Regions from separate parts of the Bradyrhizobium sp. YCK136 genome, predicted to be linked through region 3. Evidence: riboswitches for the same ligand, from Rfam matches in the RefSeq annotation. Region 3 holds a riboswitch; each other region holds the start of a gene.
The links. Region 3 has a riboswitch for cobalamin ahead of ACFLEY_RS30080 (DUF1636 domain-containing protein). Riboswitches for the same ligand answer to the same signal wherever they lie in the genome.

Region 1 (4,207 bases), 4.9 Mb from region 3:
CACGAGCCGCATTCGCCTTGCGTTCGCCGCGGCATGTCCCGAAGCCGACCTGATCCGCGGCTTGCCCGGCGCGCTGCTGCCGCTCAGTCCTTGACCGGCGGGGCGTCCGCCCCCCGTTCGCCCCACTCCTCCATCGCCTACAAAACAGCTTGATGTAGAACCCGGTGAGAAAAGGCCGGACGGTCACCCACGCCAGCCGCCAGCCCCCGTCAGACGTCAAGAACGACCGTGCTCTCGTGAACAGATCGGGCTAAAACAAAGCAAGTGCCGAGCGCGTATGTCTTGCAGTCGGTCCGAGGCACTGGGCCATGGAGGAACTGCGGCGCGATGTTGCTCTGCGGCAGTTTACTCGGGCCTTCGCTCTCCTAAGTATTCCTCTTCATTTGGCTCGGTGCGTTGGAACCAGGAGCCAGGGGCAAATTTCGCGATGCGCTTGGCAAAGGAGGATTGTGGCTCCCAATCCTGTCCTTCTCTCTTTTCGAAAGTGATGACCCCGTTGTGTGCAAAATAACGTGGTCCTTGGATACTACAATTCACCAAGAGCTGAACGCGCCACACGTCACCCGTCTCGGCCGGTTTGCCATTCCGCTTCGGTAAGTAGTCCACTCCAACTGGTTCAATGATAGTGCAGCGGCCCTGCCGCAGAAGATCGCCGAGCCGGCCTTGCGGGGTGGCCACGAAGTTGAAGTTGGCCGGATCATGCAGAAAGCGAAGATTTGCGTCCCTTTCGCCATCTGCGACTTCACTGGCGATCAGGGAGAGCGCCAGGGCGCGCCAGCCCAATTCCATCGGCTTCGCATAAGTCGACGCAAGTTCAAACGTGCCGTCGAGGGCGATCTTCCAAGTGATAACGTACTGTTCGTCCGATTTGTTGTCCCGGTGTCTGGTCCACGAAACGAAAATAAAGTCGTTTTGGCCAAGTTCAACAACGCCCCACATTTGAGGCACGAACTGTGCCACCTTCGAGACATTGGAGATAATTTGTTCTATCGTCTCACCATCTTGCGCTCGCCAAGTTGACTTCAATCGTTCGACAAGGGGGCTGTCGCTGGCCCGAATATTATTGCTCATGGCAGCCGGCCAGGCGAGGCAGATTAAGAATCCGACCAAGCAAAGCCATAGCGCGGGTCTTCCAGACATTCTCTTCATAACCCTCGGCCTATCGCGTTTCATCCAAACATCTTGTAAAGCAGGCAACCTCGAACCTGCTATGAGCCATCGCAAGAAGTTTACGGGGATGCGACGTGGCACCCGCTGGCTGTCCCGCGCGATCAGGCGCTCCCTGTATGTCATGCGCAGCTAACTTCCCCGACAGCGACTGCGTCAATTGGCTGAGCTGGACCTGCCCAGCAGGAGGAGACTGGGCATGCCGAGGGTCTGCATTCTTCGTGCCAGGCAATAGGCGGAAATTTTCACAGAGTTTGTGTCGCTCTTGTCGACTTTCCGACCTTTGCACGTTTTCGATGTTCCTATTCAGTGTATCCGCCGCAGCTTGTGCATCCTTGTCCCGCACCGGATATTTAGCAGAAGAGTTGAACGCCTCGATGCCGGATGCCTGATGGACGGAAGTGCGTTTGCCGCTATTGAGCTGTGTGGTTCGCTATCGTGCCGCCGGCGTTCGAGCTGCATGATTGCCAGCGGCACCAAGCCGGCTTGATCCCGGCTTTGAAGTCTGGGTGGCACGCAAATCAACCCCTCGCCTCGTATGTTGCTAAATTCCGCCACGTGCCTTGGCCTATTCGCTGCAGATCCTTTAGTTGAGAGAATAGCTGGCTAGCCGAGGTGCTGGGCGAACCTCTGGAAATCGCAAAGCCGCATCGAAAGCATTCTGATAGAAACGTCGGTACTCCCGCCGGAAGGCTGCTTCTGTCCCTTTCATCGATCTGGCGTGCGGCTCCGCCTCAAGGCAGCTCCGGATGCTATCCCGGTATCTGAGAAGGATATGTCTGATTATGACATCTCTGATTAGAGAATGTTTCTGGATGGTGGTAAGTCACAGAGATGCACGGTCATTCGGCTAGCAGATGTCGCAGATTAGCTTGCACATAATCTGAGAGGTTGACGGAAGAGTTCTCGTGCCGATAATCCAAGTCGTCGAGGTTCTCCGGTTCCCATTGATCCGGAGCTAAGAGGGAAGCCGGTGCAAATGCCGGCGCTGCCCCCGCAACTGTAAGTGGCGAGCCGCTGTCCAACGATGTCACTGAAGCCTGCACGGCTTCGGGAAGGCCGGACAGCAGCGATGACCAGCAAGCCAGGAGACCGGCCCCGACAATATATTGGTCCACGGGCGGGGTGTCTCGGTGGTACGCCAAGCAGCCGTCGCACGCGCGACTTCTCCTGCCTGCGTCCGCCATGGCCTTTGTCCCCAACAGGGGTTAACGCGATGTCTCCTCTCTCTCTCCCAGTTGCTACGCTCGGAACGCCACGCATCGGCCCAAGGCGTGAGCTCAAGCTCGCTCTAGAAAGCTACTGGTCTGGAAAGATTAGTGAACAGCAGTTGCACGAAGACGCATCCGGCCTACGCGCAGCGAATTGGGCTCGTCAGAAATCGCTCGGCGTCACGATCATTCCGTCAAACGACTTCTCGCTGTATGATCAGGTGCTTGATACAAGTGTCATGGTTGGCGCCATCCCGGAGATCTACGCCTCGAACGGAGAATCCGTTTCGCTCCAGACGTACTTCGCCATGGCCCGCGGATCGCAATGCGGCGATCAGGATGCGAGTTGCGACCAGAGTACGCGGGGATCTGGCGTGCCCGCGCAGGAAATGACCAAGTGGTTCGATACCAACTACCACTACATGGTTCCCGAGTTTTACCGGGGACAGGCGTTCAGACTGTGCTCTCGCAAACCCGTCGAAGAGTATGAGGAAGCCAGGGCTCTTGGCTTTCAGACCCGCCCTGTCCTGATCGGGCCGGTCACATTTTTAAAGCTCGGCAAGAGTACCGATAGCGCGTTCCAGCCCCTCTCTCTCCTCGATGATCTGATACCTGTCTATATCGAACTTCTGCATGAATTAGCCAAACGAGGGGCAAGTTGGGTTCAGTTTGATGAGCCCTGCCTGGTCCTTGATCTGGATGAGGCGGCGCGACAATCGTTGCTGCACGCCTATAACCGGTTCGCAAAGGAGGGACCCGCTATCAAGATCATGCTTGCGAGCTATTTCGGCGCCCTAGGCGACAATCTGGATACTGCCTTGAGCCTGCCAATTTCCGGTCTGCACGTCGATTTGGTTCGAGCGCCAGAACTATTGGATCAGATCATTGCTGACGGCCGAAGTGATCTCGTCATGTCGCTCGGTGTCATCGACGGCCGCAATGTGTGGCGGTCGAACTTGCCGTCGCTCCGTCAGCGGCTGAAGCCCTCGATTGCGAAGCTTGGCAGGCACCGTGTACAGCTCGCTCCGTCCTGCTCGCTGCTTCACGTGCCGGTCGATGTTGAACTCGAGACCGGGCTCGCGTCCGACGTCAAGAGCTGGCTTGCTTTCTCGGTTCAGAAGATGCGTGAGCTTGCGATCCTGGCGCGGGTACTCGCAGGCGACCAGAATGTTGGGCTAGCTCTTGCCGAGTCGGAATGCGCCGCGACTGCCCGCCGGACCTCGCCGAAGATCCATAATGCCAACGTCGCTGTCCGAATGAGGGCGATCGATCAGACGATGCGCCAGCGCGCCACCCCGTTTGCCCGTCGTTCCGAGATCCAAAGGGAACGCTTTGGACTGCCGGCTTTTCCTACCACGACGATAGGATCGTTTCCGCAGACCACAGCGGTGCGAAATGCTCGCGCGGCGCATGCGCGAGGTGCGATGAGCGAGGAGCAATACGACAGGTTCCTCAAAGAGGAGATAGCCCGCGCCGTACGTTGGCAGGAGGACATCGGTCTTGACGTCCTCGTGCATGGCGAATTCGAGCGTAATGACATGGTGCAGTACTTCAGCGAGCAACTCGCCGGCTTCGCATTTACAAGGAACGGATGGGTTCAGTCCTATGGTTCGCGCTGCGTTAGGCCCCCGATCCTGTTTGGCGATGTAGTGCGGCCGAAGCCGATCACCGTGGAATGGTGGCGCTACGCGCAATCACTAACTGGTAAGCCGATGAAGGCGATGTTGACCGGACCGGTGACGATCCTGAACTGGTCGTTTGTTCGCGATGATATTCCTAGAAGCGAGGTCTGCCGTCAGCTTGCGCTCGCGATGCGCGATGAAGTCCGC
Region 2 (4,207 bases), 1.0 Mb from region 3:
GATGGAGCCGGAAACGGTCGGCGTGAGGCGGCAGGGTGCTGAGAGCCATGAGTAATCTCCTTCTTTTCGAATTCTAGTCCATTCGGGAGCCTATGACAGCCCCCGTCGCGATCAGAGCCTTGATCAGAATTTGGCGCCGGCCTTGAGCAGATAGGTGCGGCCCGGCAGCGGATAGGCACTGAAGCGGCCGTCCGTGAAGGTGCTTGCGATCGCATAGTCGTAGTAGAGCGCGTTCAGCACGTTGTTGACGCTCAAAGACCAGAAGTAGCGCTCGTACTGACCGCTGAGCTTGAGGTCGATCGTGCCATTGGCTGGGATCGGCCGCTGTGTTCCCGCCTGGTCATTGTCCATGCGCCGCTCGCTCCAGAAGCGCGCGGTGGCGTCGAGCACCACATAGTTCTGCCAGATGTTCCAAGTGACGCCTGCACTCGCGGTGTAGCGCGACACCAGCGGCACGTCGTTGCCGGCCCAGACGCCCTCGCGAAACACGGCCCTTGTATAGGCCATGCCGGAGCGCAGGAGCAGAGAGTCGTTGACGCGATAGGACAGACTGGTCTCCGAGCCGTAACGGCGGGTCGGATCGAGGTTGGTGTTGTAGAACAGGATCGGACTGAAGTGGATCTCGTTGGCGAGGTCCATCAGATAGAGGCTGCTCTGCAATTGCAGCCCGCCTCCCTTGATGCGCAGCCCGCCCTCGACATCCTGCGAGGTCTGGGTCTTGAGCCGGAAGGTCTGCGGCAGCGGATTGAAGAAGGGGTCGAATGAAGGGCCCGACGACACACGCTCATCGACATCCGGCGTGCGGAATGCGCGCGCAGCGCGGCCGAACAGCGAGACGATGTCATTGAGGCGATGCTCGACCCCGAGGTGCAGCGCGTATTGGGTCTCGTCGCTCCTGAGCGGGAGCGCGCCGATGTCGGTGTTGAACGGAGCGGCGACGTCAAAATTGTCTCGCGCCGAGAGACTGACGCTCTGCCCGCACGCCATAGGAGACGTCAGTCGCCGGCGCCACACCCAATGCGTGCTGAAAATAGCCCGCAACCGTCTGCTGCCTGAGATCGTAATTGTGCCAGGGCGCGAGCCCCTGGCCGGCGCCGCGGTTCTGCTGAAAGCTCGCATCGTAATAATCGAGGCCGGTCAGCAGTTGCGACGGCATCCCCAGCAGCAAGCCCTTCACGCTGAGCCGCGGCGTGATCGACCATGTCGTCAGATCGGCATCGACATAGGTGGACGTGAACAACGCGGGAACCGGCGCCGGGCCGGAGAAGAACGCGCCCTGCTGCTTCTTGTCGCGCACGCCGCCGTCCACGATCAGATCGATGCCGTTGGCCAGGGTCTTCGTGAAGCCGGCTGTCGCGCTGAAGCCCTGCTGGTTGGCGTAGTTGAAGGGTGTGCTGGTGCCCCGTCGGTTGGTCGCGAGCTCGTCGACGCCGATGGACGGATCGACGGTGCGGCCGCCCGGCAATCGCAGCTCCTGATTGTCGCCGGTAACGGTGACGAAAGCAGTCAGGTCTGATGTCGTGTAGTTCAGGTTGCCGACGCCATTCTCCTGGACAAGGCGATTGTTGTCGCGGTAGCCGTCTGTCTTGACGGCATTGCCGTAGAACGAGGTCGACCACGGACCGGAATTGAGCGACGTCGAGACATTGCCAAGCCTGGTGTCGAACGAGCCGAAGCCGGCCTCGATGCGCGCGGCAACGGGCGGCCCGCCGACGCCGTTCCTGGTGACGATGTTGATCACGCCGCCGACCGCATTGTCCCCATAGAGCACCGCGCCGGCATTGCCGCGCGTGATCTCGATACGCTCAATGGAATTGAGCGGGACAGTGGAGAGGTCCACCTGCGCGATGTCGATGTCGTTCAGCCGCCGCCCGTTGATCAGCACCAGCGAATTGGCAGTGGCAAACGCGCCGAAGCCGCGCAGGTCGACGCTGGTCTTCGCGCCGATCTGGCCGCCATAGAGCGTCGTGATCTGGGCACCCGGGACTTGCGTCGCGATGATCTCGGCAAGCGTCTGCGAGGGCGCATGTGCGATATCCGCGGCCGTGATGACGGTCGTGGCGGCCCCGACGATGCCTCCGTTGCTGGCGACCGCCTCGCCGCCGGAGCCGGACGAGCCGGCGCCATTGCCTGCCGGCGCTCCACTCGGGGCTCGCCGCCTCGTCGTGTCGCCGTCGCCGATCGCCCTGGCGCGCGTGCGGTTCTGATCGTCGGGCCTGGTCACTTCGACCGGCGGCAGCTGCTCGGCGGCGGCTTGCTGCGCGAAAGCTGCGGGGAGATCGATCGCATGGAGGAAAACGGCAGCAACGATACCGGCGCGAAGGCGCCTGGCGGCAGAGACAATACGGGACACAGTTGTAACCTCGGCATGACGTCAGTGGCACGTCACAGCGAACGAGGCTTTACGGCGGAGCAATCGATTGCTCCGGTGAAGCTAATGCCTGTACTCCCCGACCGACATCTTCGCGTGTGACCACGGCTGACGGCAGGTCTCCTGGCTCGCGGGTCGTTACCTTACGTCGCCTTCCCAGGACCGAGATTCCCAGTGGCATATGACGAAAGATTCACCGCTTACAGTTGCGGGGGCAGCCGTGGCGTTGGGACAATCCCGGCGTTGGGACAATCTCGCACCACGTTCCCTTTTGATCTCCGTGCGGAGAACCGTCACCGATCAATCTACGAGGCGGCCGTACGGAGAGTCAATCGACCGGTTGAACGATGAGCTGCAAACGCGAGGCAAACACAATCAGTCAGGCTTCCGCACCGCGCGCGTCGTGACCACCGCCCGCTCTCCGGCATCGACAAGCTGGCCGATGCCGGTTCGGCCCGCGAGCGCGCAGCGGACGATGTTCTCGGCGACCGACCTGCGGAACCCATGATCCTCGCCCCTGGGCCGATTGCGGCAAATCCGATCCAGCGCCAGCTTCATGTTGATCCGTGTACGGGTGTCGAAATGCGCGCTGATCATTCGCCTGGCCTCGATACGTGATGTTGGGGCGGAAACGTCCGACGATCGCCCGGGTTCCGACACGGGATCGCGCAATAGAGCGGCCGCCTACGCCCGCCCTCTCTGGCGCTGTGCCTGAGCCCAGGCCACCGTGACGTCGCGCGGCGGGATGTCGATGCGCCGGATCGGCGTCAATTCGCCCGAGGCGGAGATGATCGCGGTCTCCTCGCGGCGACAGCGCGGACACACGAAGCGGACCTCGCTCGGGGACGTCGACCAGCTCGAGCGTTTGACGTTGGCCGCCATCGGCCACGCGTCGCACTGCGAGCACGACACCAGAAACCGGCCGGGATCGAGCATACCCATTCCATCCGACTCCGCGTCCTGCCTGCTCCTACCAATGATTATGTCAGGTGAATCGTTCCGGTGCCCCGACACCGTCAACCCCTCAATGCCCAAGGGGCCCGGCGATCCGGCCCTCAGGCTTTTGCAAACCGCTGGCCGATCAGTGCGCGCCCTTGAGCGTGCAGGACGTGGTGCAGGTGACCGTGTTGCCATGGTCGCACGCCTTGCAGGCGGCCACGCACTGGTTCATGTCGCGGGGGTTGTAGGAGCTGTAGTTCCGCACCGGGCAGGCTGCGGTCGAGCCGGTGATGTCCTGTTCCTGGTTGCAGGCCGCTGTCATGAGCGCGAGGATGAGGACCGCAAGCAGACGCATGGGATTGCCCCGAAAAAGCACCGGCAAAGCAACATCAGCGAGACACGCTGCATTGCAGCGAGTCCCGGCATTCCCACTGCGAGCCATCGCGAATCGCGACGCTCGCTCCCGTCAAAGGATGCGTGCCAAATGTTAAGAACGGATTGCAGCCGCCTTCAGGCCGCAGCGCTGGTCGCGACCGCAGCCCGCGTCTCGCGCGCAAGCTGATAATAGTGCTCGGCGAGCTTGAGATAGAATTCGCGCTTGGTGCTGTCGGTGGCGAGCTTGGCGATCAGCTCGCATTCGGCCGTGAGCGTCTCGAACCGTTCCAGCCTGTCCTCAAGTTCTGTCATCGGCGTGTCCCCATCAAACGCCTCAAGGACGATCAACCTAAGCCTGGGAAATAGGTCACGGCGAACATCGTTATCGAGTAGAAACAATTTTTCCCGCGGCGGCTTACTTCTGCTCCAGCCGCCAGGCACCGTCCCACCTCTCGTCCGGCGGATTGACCTCGAACTGCGCGATGCGGGCGAGCAGCGCGCGCGAGGGACCGTCGCCGGGGA
Region 3 (4,207 bases):
ATAGGCGTCAAATCCCTTCTCGCGCAGCGTGGCAATCAGCGCATCGACCGGGCCGGTGTCCGCGGCGGTCAGGTACGACCGATAAAACGTCACCAGCGCGCGAGGCTTGCCCTCGCCGGCGGTCGGCACGGCGATGACACCGCGCGCGGGCTCGTAAAAGCCCATCTCGGGCACGGTCGTCTCGCCGACGACCGGACCGGCATAGAGTCCCGAGGCCAGCGCAAGTTGCGCAATCGCGGCCTGCGCTGCGACCGGACCGCCGGTGTCGCAGAGCACCTTGAGCCGGCGCAGCGTCGAGACAGGCAGCGTTGAGTATGCATCGAGCCGCGTGTCGTCGCGGCCGTCGGCCGGCAGCACGGCGAGCACGATACCGCGCGCCTGCGCGAGTTGCTGGAGAGCCGCGAGACCGTAGGGCCAATAGGACTCGCCGCCGATCAGGCGGACCAGAATGCCGCGTGCCTGGGCCAGCGTGCGCTCGATGTAGGTGTCGATCGAAAGCGGATGACGCAGTTCGGCGAGATTGGCGAGCCGCAGCGACGGCAGGCTGTCGCGGCCACGCCGCCAGCCGGCCGCGAACGCGGCAAGATCGGAATCCGAATACGAGAGCACCACGAGATCGGCCGGGTCCTGGCCGATGTCCCTTGGCGTCGCGGTCTCCTCGAGACCGCGGCTCTCGCGGAAGACGACGTGCATCAGATGCCAGATCCTGAAAGACCAAGTCCCGCTCTTATCGCGGCCTCGTCGATATCGCCGTGCTCGCCGATCACGACGAGCTTTGACTGCCGCGCGAGCGCGCCCCAGGGCTTGTCGAACTGGTGACGCACGCGCTCGCCGACGGCCTGGAGCAGCAGGCGCATCGGCTTGCCCGCGACCGCGATGTAACCCTTGGCACGCAGCACGTTCTGCTCGCGCGCCAGGCGCTGAACCGAGGCGACCAGCGCATCGACGTCGCCGACTTCCGGAAGATCGATCACGACGGACGCAAAATCGTCGTGCTCATGCTCCTCCTCGCCGTCGTGATGCGACGGGCGCGCGGCAAGATCATTCTCGGCGGCGGCACCGAGACCGAGGATGACGCGCGCATCGATCGCGCCGTCGGTAACGGCAAGCATCGGCACGCGGCGCGGCATCTCGGCGGTGATGGCAGCCTTGGCCGCTTCGAGTCCCGCCGGGCCGGCAAGATCGGCCTTGGTCAGCAGCACGATGTCGGCGCAGGCGATCTGGTCCTCGAACACTTCCGACAGCGGCGTCTCGTGATCGAGATTTTCGTCCGCCGCCCGCTGCACTTCCACTGCGGCCGGGTCCGGCGCGAAACGGCCGGCGGCGACGGCCTCGGCATCGGCCAGCGCGATCACACCGTCAACGGTGATGCGCGAACGGATCTCCGGCCAGTCGAACGCCCTAAGCAAGGGCTTGGGCAGCGCCAGGCCCGAGGTCTCGATCAGGATGTGATCGGGCCTCACCGGCCGCGCCAGCAACAGCTCCATGGTCGGGATGAAATCGTCGGCAACGGTGCAGCAGATGCAGCCATTGGCGAGCTCGACGATGTTTTCCTCCGGGCAATTGGCATCGGCGCAGGACTTCAGAATCTGGCCGTCGACGCCCTCGCTGCCGAACTCGTTGACGAGCACCGCGAGCTTCTTGCCGTTGGGGTTGGCGAGCAAATGCTGGATCAGCGTCGTCTTGCCGGAGCCGAGAAAGCCGGTGATCACCGTGACCGGGACTTTTGCGAGCGAGTTCATTCGGCGGCCTCCGGCACGACGGCAATGGGGGGAATGCGCGCAAGTGACTGCTTGCGGAAGATCTCGGGACGGCTGCGCCAGGGCACGAGGCCGTCGGGCGCGGCCGCATAGGCGGCGGCGCCTGCGATCACGTCGCGCGCGTTGGCATCCGACAGGCGGCCATAGACATAGGACCAGCGGCCGGGCGCACTGAGCGCGACCGAGCAGCCCTGGCTGCATGCGGACAGGCATTCAACGGGAACCACATTGACGCCATCGGGCACGCCGGCGTCGACGATCGCACCGTGAAGGCGCTTGCCCGGCGTGACTTCGCCCTCGCCAAGCGTCTCGCCGGCACGGCAGGTAATGCAGACGTGAAGTGTGACGGTCATCGCCTCTTCCAGAATAAACAGCGGGAGGCGAAGAGGCCCACGAACCGGTCTTGCGAGGGTCCGTTTCCCCGTCGCGGAACACCCCGTCCGCCGGTCCAAAAATCGTCCGCGCTGGCAGGTCTCCCGGCTTGCGGAGCAGGGTTTTGCCCTTCGATCCCCGCCTTCCCGATCCCGTTAGGGATCAGTGGCCTCGGGCATCTCTCCGGTCACGGTCGCGGGGGCGGCTGCATTTTGGACCCAAATCTTGCCGATTCGGACCCTATCGCATTCCCTCTTCGCCTGTCATAGGACAGGAACCAACGCCGGGCCACCATTTGCCCCTGGCCGCCTCTTGTCAAGCCGAAGGACCCCGTCCGATGACGCCTGAACCGGATACCCAAACGGCCGAGGAAACCGACGCCCGCCACGCCGCGAAAATGGCGAAGAAGAAGGCCGCCCGCGACAAGATCATGGCGACCAAGAGCGGCGAGAAGGGCCTCATCATCGTCCATACCGGCGCCGGCAAGGGCAAGTCCTCCTCCGCCTTCGGCATGATCGTGCGCTGCGTCGCCCATGGCTTCCCCTGCGCCGTCGTGCAGTTCATCAAGGGGGCCTGGGATACAGGCGAGCGGCGCCTGCTCACCGGCCATTTCGGCGATCTCTGCCAGTTCCATGCGATGGGCGAAGGTTTCACCTGGGAGACGCAGGACCGCGCCCGCGACATCGCGGCCGCGCGCGCCGGCTGGGAGAAGGCGAAGGAGCTGATCCTCGATTCGAACCTGCGCATGGTCGTGCTCGACGAGATTAACATCGCGCTGCGCTACGACTATCTCGATATCGCTGAGGTCGTCGAGTTCCTGACGACGCAAAAGCCTGCGATGACACATGTCGTGCTCACCGGGCGCAATGCCAAGGACGAGCTGATCGAGATCGCCGACCTCGTCACCGAGATGACGCTGGTGAAACATCCGTTCCGCTCCGGCATCAAGGCGCAAGCCGGCGTCGAGTTCTGAAGACACACGCGATGGCGCGCGCATTGATGATCCAGGGGGCCGGCTCGGACGTGGGCAAGTCGCTCATCGTCGCCGGCCTTGCGCGCGCCTTCACGCGGCGTGGGCTGCGCGTGCTTCCCTTCAAGCCGCAGAACATGTCGAACAATGCCGCCGTGACCGTCGACGGCGGCGAGATCGGCCGCGCCCAAGCACTGCAAGCCCTCGCCGCCGGCGTCGAGCCGCACACCGACATGAACCCGGTGCTCCTGAAGCCCGAGACCGATGTCGGCGCGCAGGTCGTTGTCCACGGCAAACGCATCGCGACCGCGCGGGCGCGCGAATACGCGGCGATGAAACCGTCATTGATGGGCGCGGTGCTGGAGAGCTTTGAGCGGCTGAAGGCGCGCGCCGATCTCGTGCTGGTCGAAGGCGCCGGCAGCCCCGCCGAGGTCAATTTGCGCAAGGCCGACATCGCCAACATGGGTTTTGCGCGCAAGGCCGACGTGCCCGTCGTGCTGATCGGCGATATCGACCGTGGCGGCGTCATCGCCCAGCTCGTCGGCATCAAGATGGTGATCGACCCCGACGATGCCGCGATGATCCAGGGTTTTGTCATCAACAAATTTCGCGGCGATCCCACGCTGTTCGATGACGGCTACAAGCTGATCGAAGCAAAGACCGCCTGGCGCGGTTTTGGCGTGCTGCCCTGGTTTGCGCGCGCCGGCGAGCTGCCCGCCGAGGACGCGCTGGGCCTGAGTGATGCGCGAAAGCCGGGCCAATGCAAGATCGCTTGCCTTGCGCTGTCGCGGATCGCCAATTTCGACGATCTCGATCCGCTCAAGCTCGAGGCGGGCGTCGATCTCGTCATGGTGCGGCCGGGTGAAGCGATCCCTGGCGATGTGCGTCTCGTCATCATCCCCGGCTCCAAATCCACCCGCGGCGACCTCGCCTTCCTGCGCGCGCAGGGCTGGGACATTGATCTCCTGGCGCATTATCGCCGCGGCGGCCACGTGCTCGGCCTCTGCGGCGGCTATCAGATGCTCGGACGCAGCGTTGCCGATCCCGACGGGATCGAAGGCCCTGCCGGCGACACGCCGGGCCTCGGACTCCTGGATGTCGAAAC
Region 4 (4,207 bases), on a different replicon from region 3:
GCATTCAAACTGGCCTGCGGTCGCCTACCGGACACGGGCCGGGATTTGTGTTCCCAGCCGACGCTGTCGCGGCTGGAGAATGCTCCGCGCCTGCGCGACGTGATCCGGCTGACCTACACTTTGGTCGACGCATGGATGGATAGCTACCCGCGCGAGCCGGCATCCGTCACGCTCGACATCGATGATACCTGCGACGTCGTCCACGGCCATCAGCAGCTCTCGCTGTTCAACGCTCATTATGACGAACGCTGCTTCCTGCCGATCCACGTCTACGACACGGAGAAGAGCCGGCCCGTGGCCGTCGTGCTGCGGCCCGGCAAGACGCCGGGCGGCGTCGAGGTGCGTGCCCATCTGCGCCGTACGGCATATCCGGACGCGGTGGCACAACACGCAAATTACGTTCCGTGGCGACGGGCACTATGCCCGGCCGGAGGCCATGGCGTGGTGCGAGACCAACGGCATCGACTACATCTTCGGTCTGTCCGGCACCAAGCCTCTCGCCAGAAAAGTCGACGAGGTCGCCGACGACATCCGCACCCGACGCGCCATCGAGAACCTGCCGGTTCTGCGTGGCTATACCGAGACGCGCCACAAGGCAAAGTCCTGGGATCGCGAACGGCGCACCGTCGCCCGTATTGAGGCGACGATGCTCGGCCTCGACATCCGTTTCGTCGTCACCAGCCTCGATGTCGGCTCGGCCGAGTGGATCTACGACAGCCTGTATTGCGCGCGCGGCCAAGCCGAGAATCTGATCAAGCTGCATAAGACACAGCTCGCCTCCGACCGCACCAGCTGCCGTTCGGCGCTCGCCAACCAGGTCCGTCTCGTGCTCCATACGGCCGCTTATTGGCTGATGCTGACCGTGCGCGACGCCATTCCCAAAGCCCGGGAATTGGCCGCTGCCGAGTTCGCGACGCTGCGTCTTCGTCTCTTGAAACTCGCTGCCCGTGTGGTCGAGACCACGAGCCGCATTCGCCTTGCGTTCGCCGCGGCATGTCCCGAAGCCGACCTGATCCGCGGCTTGCCCGGCGCGCTGCTGCCGCTCAGTCCTTGACCGGCGGGGCGTCCGCCCCCGTTCGCCCAACCCATCCCTCAAGCGCGTTGCAAAGTACCGGTCGTCAGGCGGCGAAAAGCCGAAGGCAATCCTGTGCGCCTCGTCAGACAAGATGTGCGGCCGCATCAATCGGGCCCAAAAGCCGCACTCTCACGAATAGGACGGGCTAAGCAGCCCGAGACAATCGACGCGTGGCGCAACGAAGACGAGAACCCATGACGGGCTCTATATTTCCGCTGCAATAAACTACCTGTTGACACAGAATCGAATATGCCCCCTAAATGTAGCCGTCACGGTCTCTCGAATCACAAGATAGAGAGCTAAGAGGGAAGCCGGTACGGCCGAAAGCCAAAGCCGGCGCTGCCCCCGCAACTGTAAGCGGCGAGCCGATGTCGATAGAGTCACTGGCGCAAAATCTCCGCGTCGGGAAGGCCAGACAGCAGCAATAACCCGCGAGCCAGGAGACCTGCCGCGACAACAACAGAGTCCTCGGGCGGGGTGTCCCGGTGGTCGCTTGCCGGCAGTCGGCCGCCGAGGGCGGCTCGTTTTCCGCATGCGCCTACCTCGGCCCTGCCCCAACCCATATGGGATGCCGATGTCTGGTCTGGGTCAAAGCAATTCTTTGCAAGCCGCATTGCCGCGCTCGATCGTCAAACGCGATGGCGACACGGTTGTGTTCGATGCCGGCAAGATCCGTTCTGCGATCGCGCGCGCGGGACGGGCGACCGGCGAGTTCGACGACGAGGCGGCCGGCCGGCTCACGGGAGAGACTATCAAGGTCATCGCGCACCGCTTCGCCGGCGCAACGCCCCAAATTGAAGAGGTGCAGGATATTGTCGAGCAGGTGCTGATCGCGGCCGACTATTTCGCCACTGCGCGCGCCTACATCGTCTATCGTGAGAAACGCGGACAGGCGCGTCGGGACCACAAGACGATGGTTGATGTCGCCGCTTCCATCAACGAGTATCTCGAACGTACCGACTGGCGCGTGAATGCCAACGCCAACCAGGGCTATTCGCTGGGCGGCCTTATCCTGAACCTCTCGGGCAAGGTCGTCGCCAACTACTGGCTGTCGCACATCTACCCGCCGGAGATCGGCCACGCCCATCGTGAAGGCGACATCCATATCCATGACCTCGACATGCTCGCCGGTTATTGCGCCGGCTGGTCGCTGCGCACGCTCTTGACCGAGGGACTGAACGGCGTGCCCGGCAAGGTCGAGGCCGGCCCGCCGAAGCACATGTCGAGTGCGGTCGGGCAGATCGTCAATTTTCTCGGCACGTTGCAGAACGAGTGGGCGGGCGCGCAAGCCTTCAGTTCGTTCGACACCTATATGGCGCCGTTCATCCGGAGGGACGGCTTGAGCTACGGCGACGTACTGCAATCGATCCAGGAGCTCATCTACAACCTCAATGTCCCCTCGCGCTGGGGTACGCAGACGCCTTTCACCAATCTCACCTTCGACTGGACCTGCCCGGAGGACCTCCGCGATCAGGTGCCGGTGATCGGCGGAGAGGAGATGGATTTCACCTATGGCGACCTGCGTTCCGAAATGGACATGATCAACCGCGCCTATATGGAGGTGATGACGAAAGGTGACGCCAAGGGCCGTGTATTCACCTTTCCAATCCCGACCTACAACATCGCTGCGGATTTCCCCTGGGAGAGCGATAACGCTGATCGCCTGTTCGAGATGACGGCGAAATACGGCCTGCCCTACTTCCAGAACTTCATCAATTCCGAGCTCAAGCCGAACATGATCCGCTCGATGTGCTGCCGACTACAGCTCGATCTCACCGAGCTGCTCAAGCGCGGTAACGGCCTGTTCGGCAGCGCTGAGCAGACCGGCTCTATTGGTGTGGTTACCATTAATTGCGCTCGCCTCGGCTATCTGCATCGCGGCGACGAAGCGGGCCTATTCCATCGCCTCGACGCGCTGCTGGAAATCGGTCGCAACAGCCTGGACATCAAGCGCAAGGTCGTGCAACGCTACATGGACGACGGACTTTTTCCCTATAGCAAGCGCTATCTGGGCACGCTGCGCAACCATTTCTCGACGCTCGGCGTCAATGGCGTCAACGAGATGATCCGCAACCTCACCGCCGATTGCGAGAACATCAGCACACCCTGGGGCCATGCCTTTGCGGTACGGCTGCTCGACCATGTGCGCGCGCGCATCGCCGCGTTCCAGACCGAAACCGGCATCCTGTTCAACCTCGAAGCCACGCCCGCGGAGGGCACGACCTACCGCTTCGCGAAGGAAGACCGCAAGCGCTACCCCGGAATCTTGCAGGCGGGCACCGTCGATCTCCCCTATTACACCAATTCGAGCCAGCTTCCGGTCGGCCTCACCGACGATCCGTTCGAGGCCCTTGAGCGCCAAGACGAGCTGCAACGCAAATACACCGGCGGTACGGTGCTCCATCTCTACATGGGCTCACGCTTGTCCTCGGGCGCAGCGTGCAAGAAGCTCGTGCGGCGGGCGCTCTCAAATTTCCGCCTACCCTACGTCACCGTCACGCCGACATTCTCGATCTGTCCGACGCACGGCTATCTCGAAGGCGAGCATGCCTTCTGCCCGAAATGCGACGCCGAACGGCTCGCAGCCAAGCGGCATGCCGCCGCGCACTGAAAGGAGACCACAGATGAACGAATCCACTGCCCGTGCGACCAGCACCGATTCCGCGGTGACGCTCAGCGACGACGAGCGCCAGCCCTGTGAGGTCTGGACCCGCGTGATGGGTTATCACCGGCCGGTGTCGTCGTTCAATCGCGGCAAGAAAGGCGAGCACAATGAGCGCAGGTTCTTCGCTGAAGCGCGCGTCGCGCTCGGCTGAATTGCAGATTGGCGGGCTGGCCCGGCTGTCCACCTGCGACTGGCCGGGCGAGCTCGTGGCAACGGTGTTCTGCCAGGGCTGCCCTTGGTCGTGCGGCTATTGCCACAACCCGCATCTGATTCCGCCGAGGGGAGACTTCGAAATCGCGTGGCCGGACGTGCTGTCTTTTCTCGACAGCCGTCGCGGCCTGCTCGACGGCGTGGTGTTCTCTGGCGGCGAACCCACCCTCCAGGCGGCGCTGCCGGACGCGATGCGTGCTGTGCGACGCGAACTCGGCTTCCGCATCGGATTGCACACCGCCGGGCCCTATCCCACA

Region 1: another riboswitch for cobalamin. It lies ahead of metE (5-methyltetrahydropteroyltriglutamate--homocysteine S-methyltransferase); the one in region 3 lies ahead of ACFLEY_RS30080 (DUF1636 domain-containing protein).
Region 2: another riboswitch for cobalamin. It lies ahead of ACFLEY_RS25390 (TonB-dependent receptor); the one in region 3 lies ahead of ACFLEY_RS30080 (DUF1636 domain-containing protein).
Region 4: another riboswitch for cobalamin. It lies ahead of ACFLEY_RS48550 (ribonucleoside triphosphate reductase); the one in region 3 lies ahead of ACFLEY_RS30080 (DUF1636 domain-containing protein).

Annotation. Positions count from the first base shown of each region.
Region 1 is NZ_CP172424.1:1,294,060-1,298,266, forward strand. It holds partial or broken gene ACFLEY_RS06105 (IS1380-like element ISBdi2 family transposase) at 1-94, shown strand, start outside; gene ACFLEY_RS06110 (nodulate formation efficiency C protein) at 346-1,071, opposite strand; cobalamin riboswitch at 2,081-2,283, shown strand; gene metE (5-methyltetrahydropteroyltriglutamate--homocysteine S-methyltransferase) at 2,384-4,207, shown strand, end outside.
Region 2 is NZ_CP172424.1:5,174,027-5,178,233, forward strand. It holds gene ACFLEY_RS25385 (hypothetical protein) at 1-49, opposite strand, end outside; partial or broken gene ACFLEY_RS25390 (TonB-dependent receptor) at 124-2,353, opposite strand; cobalamin riboswitch at 2,467-2,681, opposite strand; gene ACFLEY_RS25395 (hypothetical protein) at 2,747-2,968, opposite strand; gene ACFLEY_RS25400 (hypothetical protein) at 3,056-3,313, opposite strand; gene ACFLEY_RS25405 (hypothetical protein) at 3,453-3,665, opposite strand; gene ACFLEY_RS25410 (hypothetical protein) at 3,821-3,997, opposite strand; gene ACFLEY_RS25415 (adenylate/guanylate cyclase domain-containing protein) at 4,101-4,207, opposite strand, start outside.
Region 3 is NZ_CP172424.1:6,195,179-6,199,385, forward strand. It holds gene cobN (cobaltochelatase subunit CobN) at 1-693, opposite strand, end outside; gene cobW (cobalamin biosynthesis protein CobW) at 693-1,742, opposite strand; gene ACFLEY_RS30080 (DUF1636 domain-containing protein) at 1,739-2,113, opposite strand; cobalamin riboswitch at 2,209-2,429, opposite strand; gene cobO (cob(I)yrinic acid a,c-diamide adenosyltransferase) at 2,470-3,105, shown strand; gene ACFLEY_RS30090 (cobyric acid synthase) at 3,117-4,207, shown strand, end outside.
Region 4 is NZ_CP172426.1:88,544-92,750, reverse strand. It holds partial or broken gene ACFLEY_RS48555 (IS1380-like element ISBdi2 family transposase) at 1-1,054, shown strand, start outside; cobalamin riboswitch at 1,331-1,543, shown strand; gene ACFLEY_RS48550 (ribonucleoside triphosphate reductase) at 1,677-3,686, shown strand; gene nrdD (anaerobic ribonucleoside-triphosphate reductase) at 3,700-3,891, shown strand; gene ACFLEY_RS48540 (anaerobic ribonucleoside-triphosphate reductase activating protein) at 3,848-4,207, shown strand, end outside.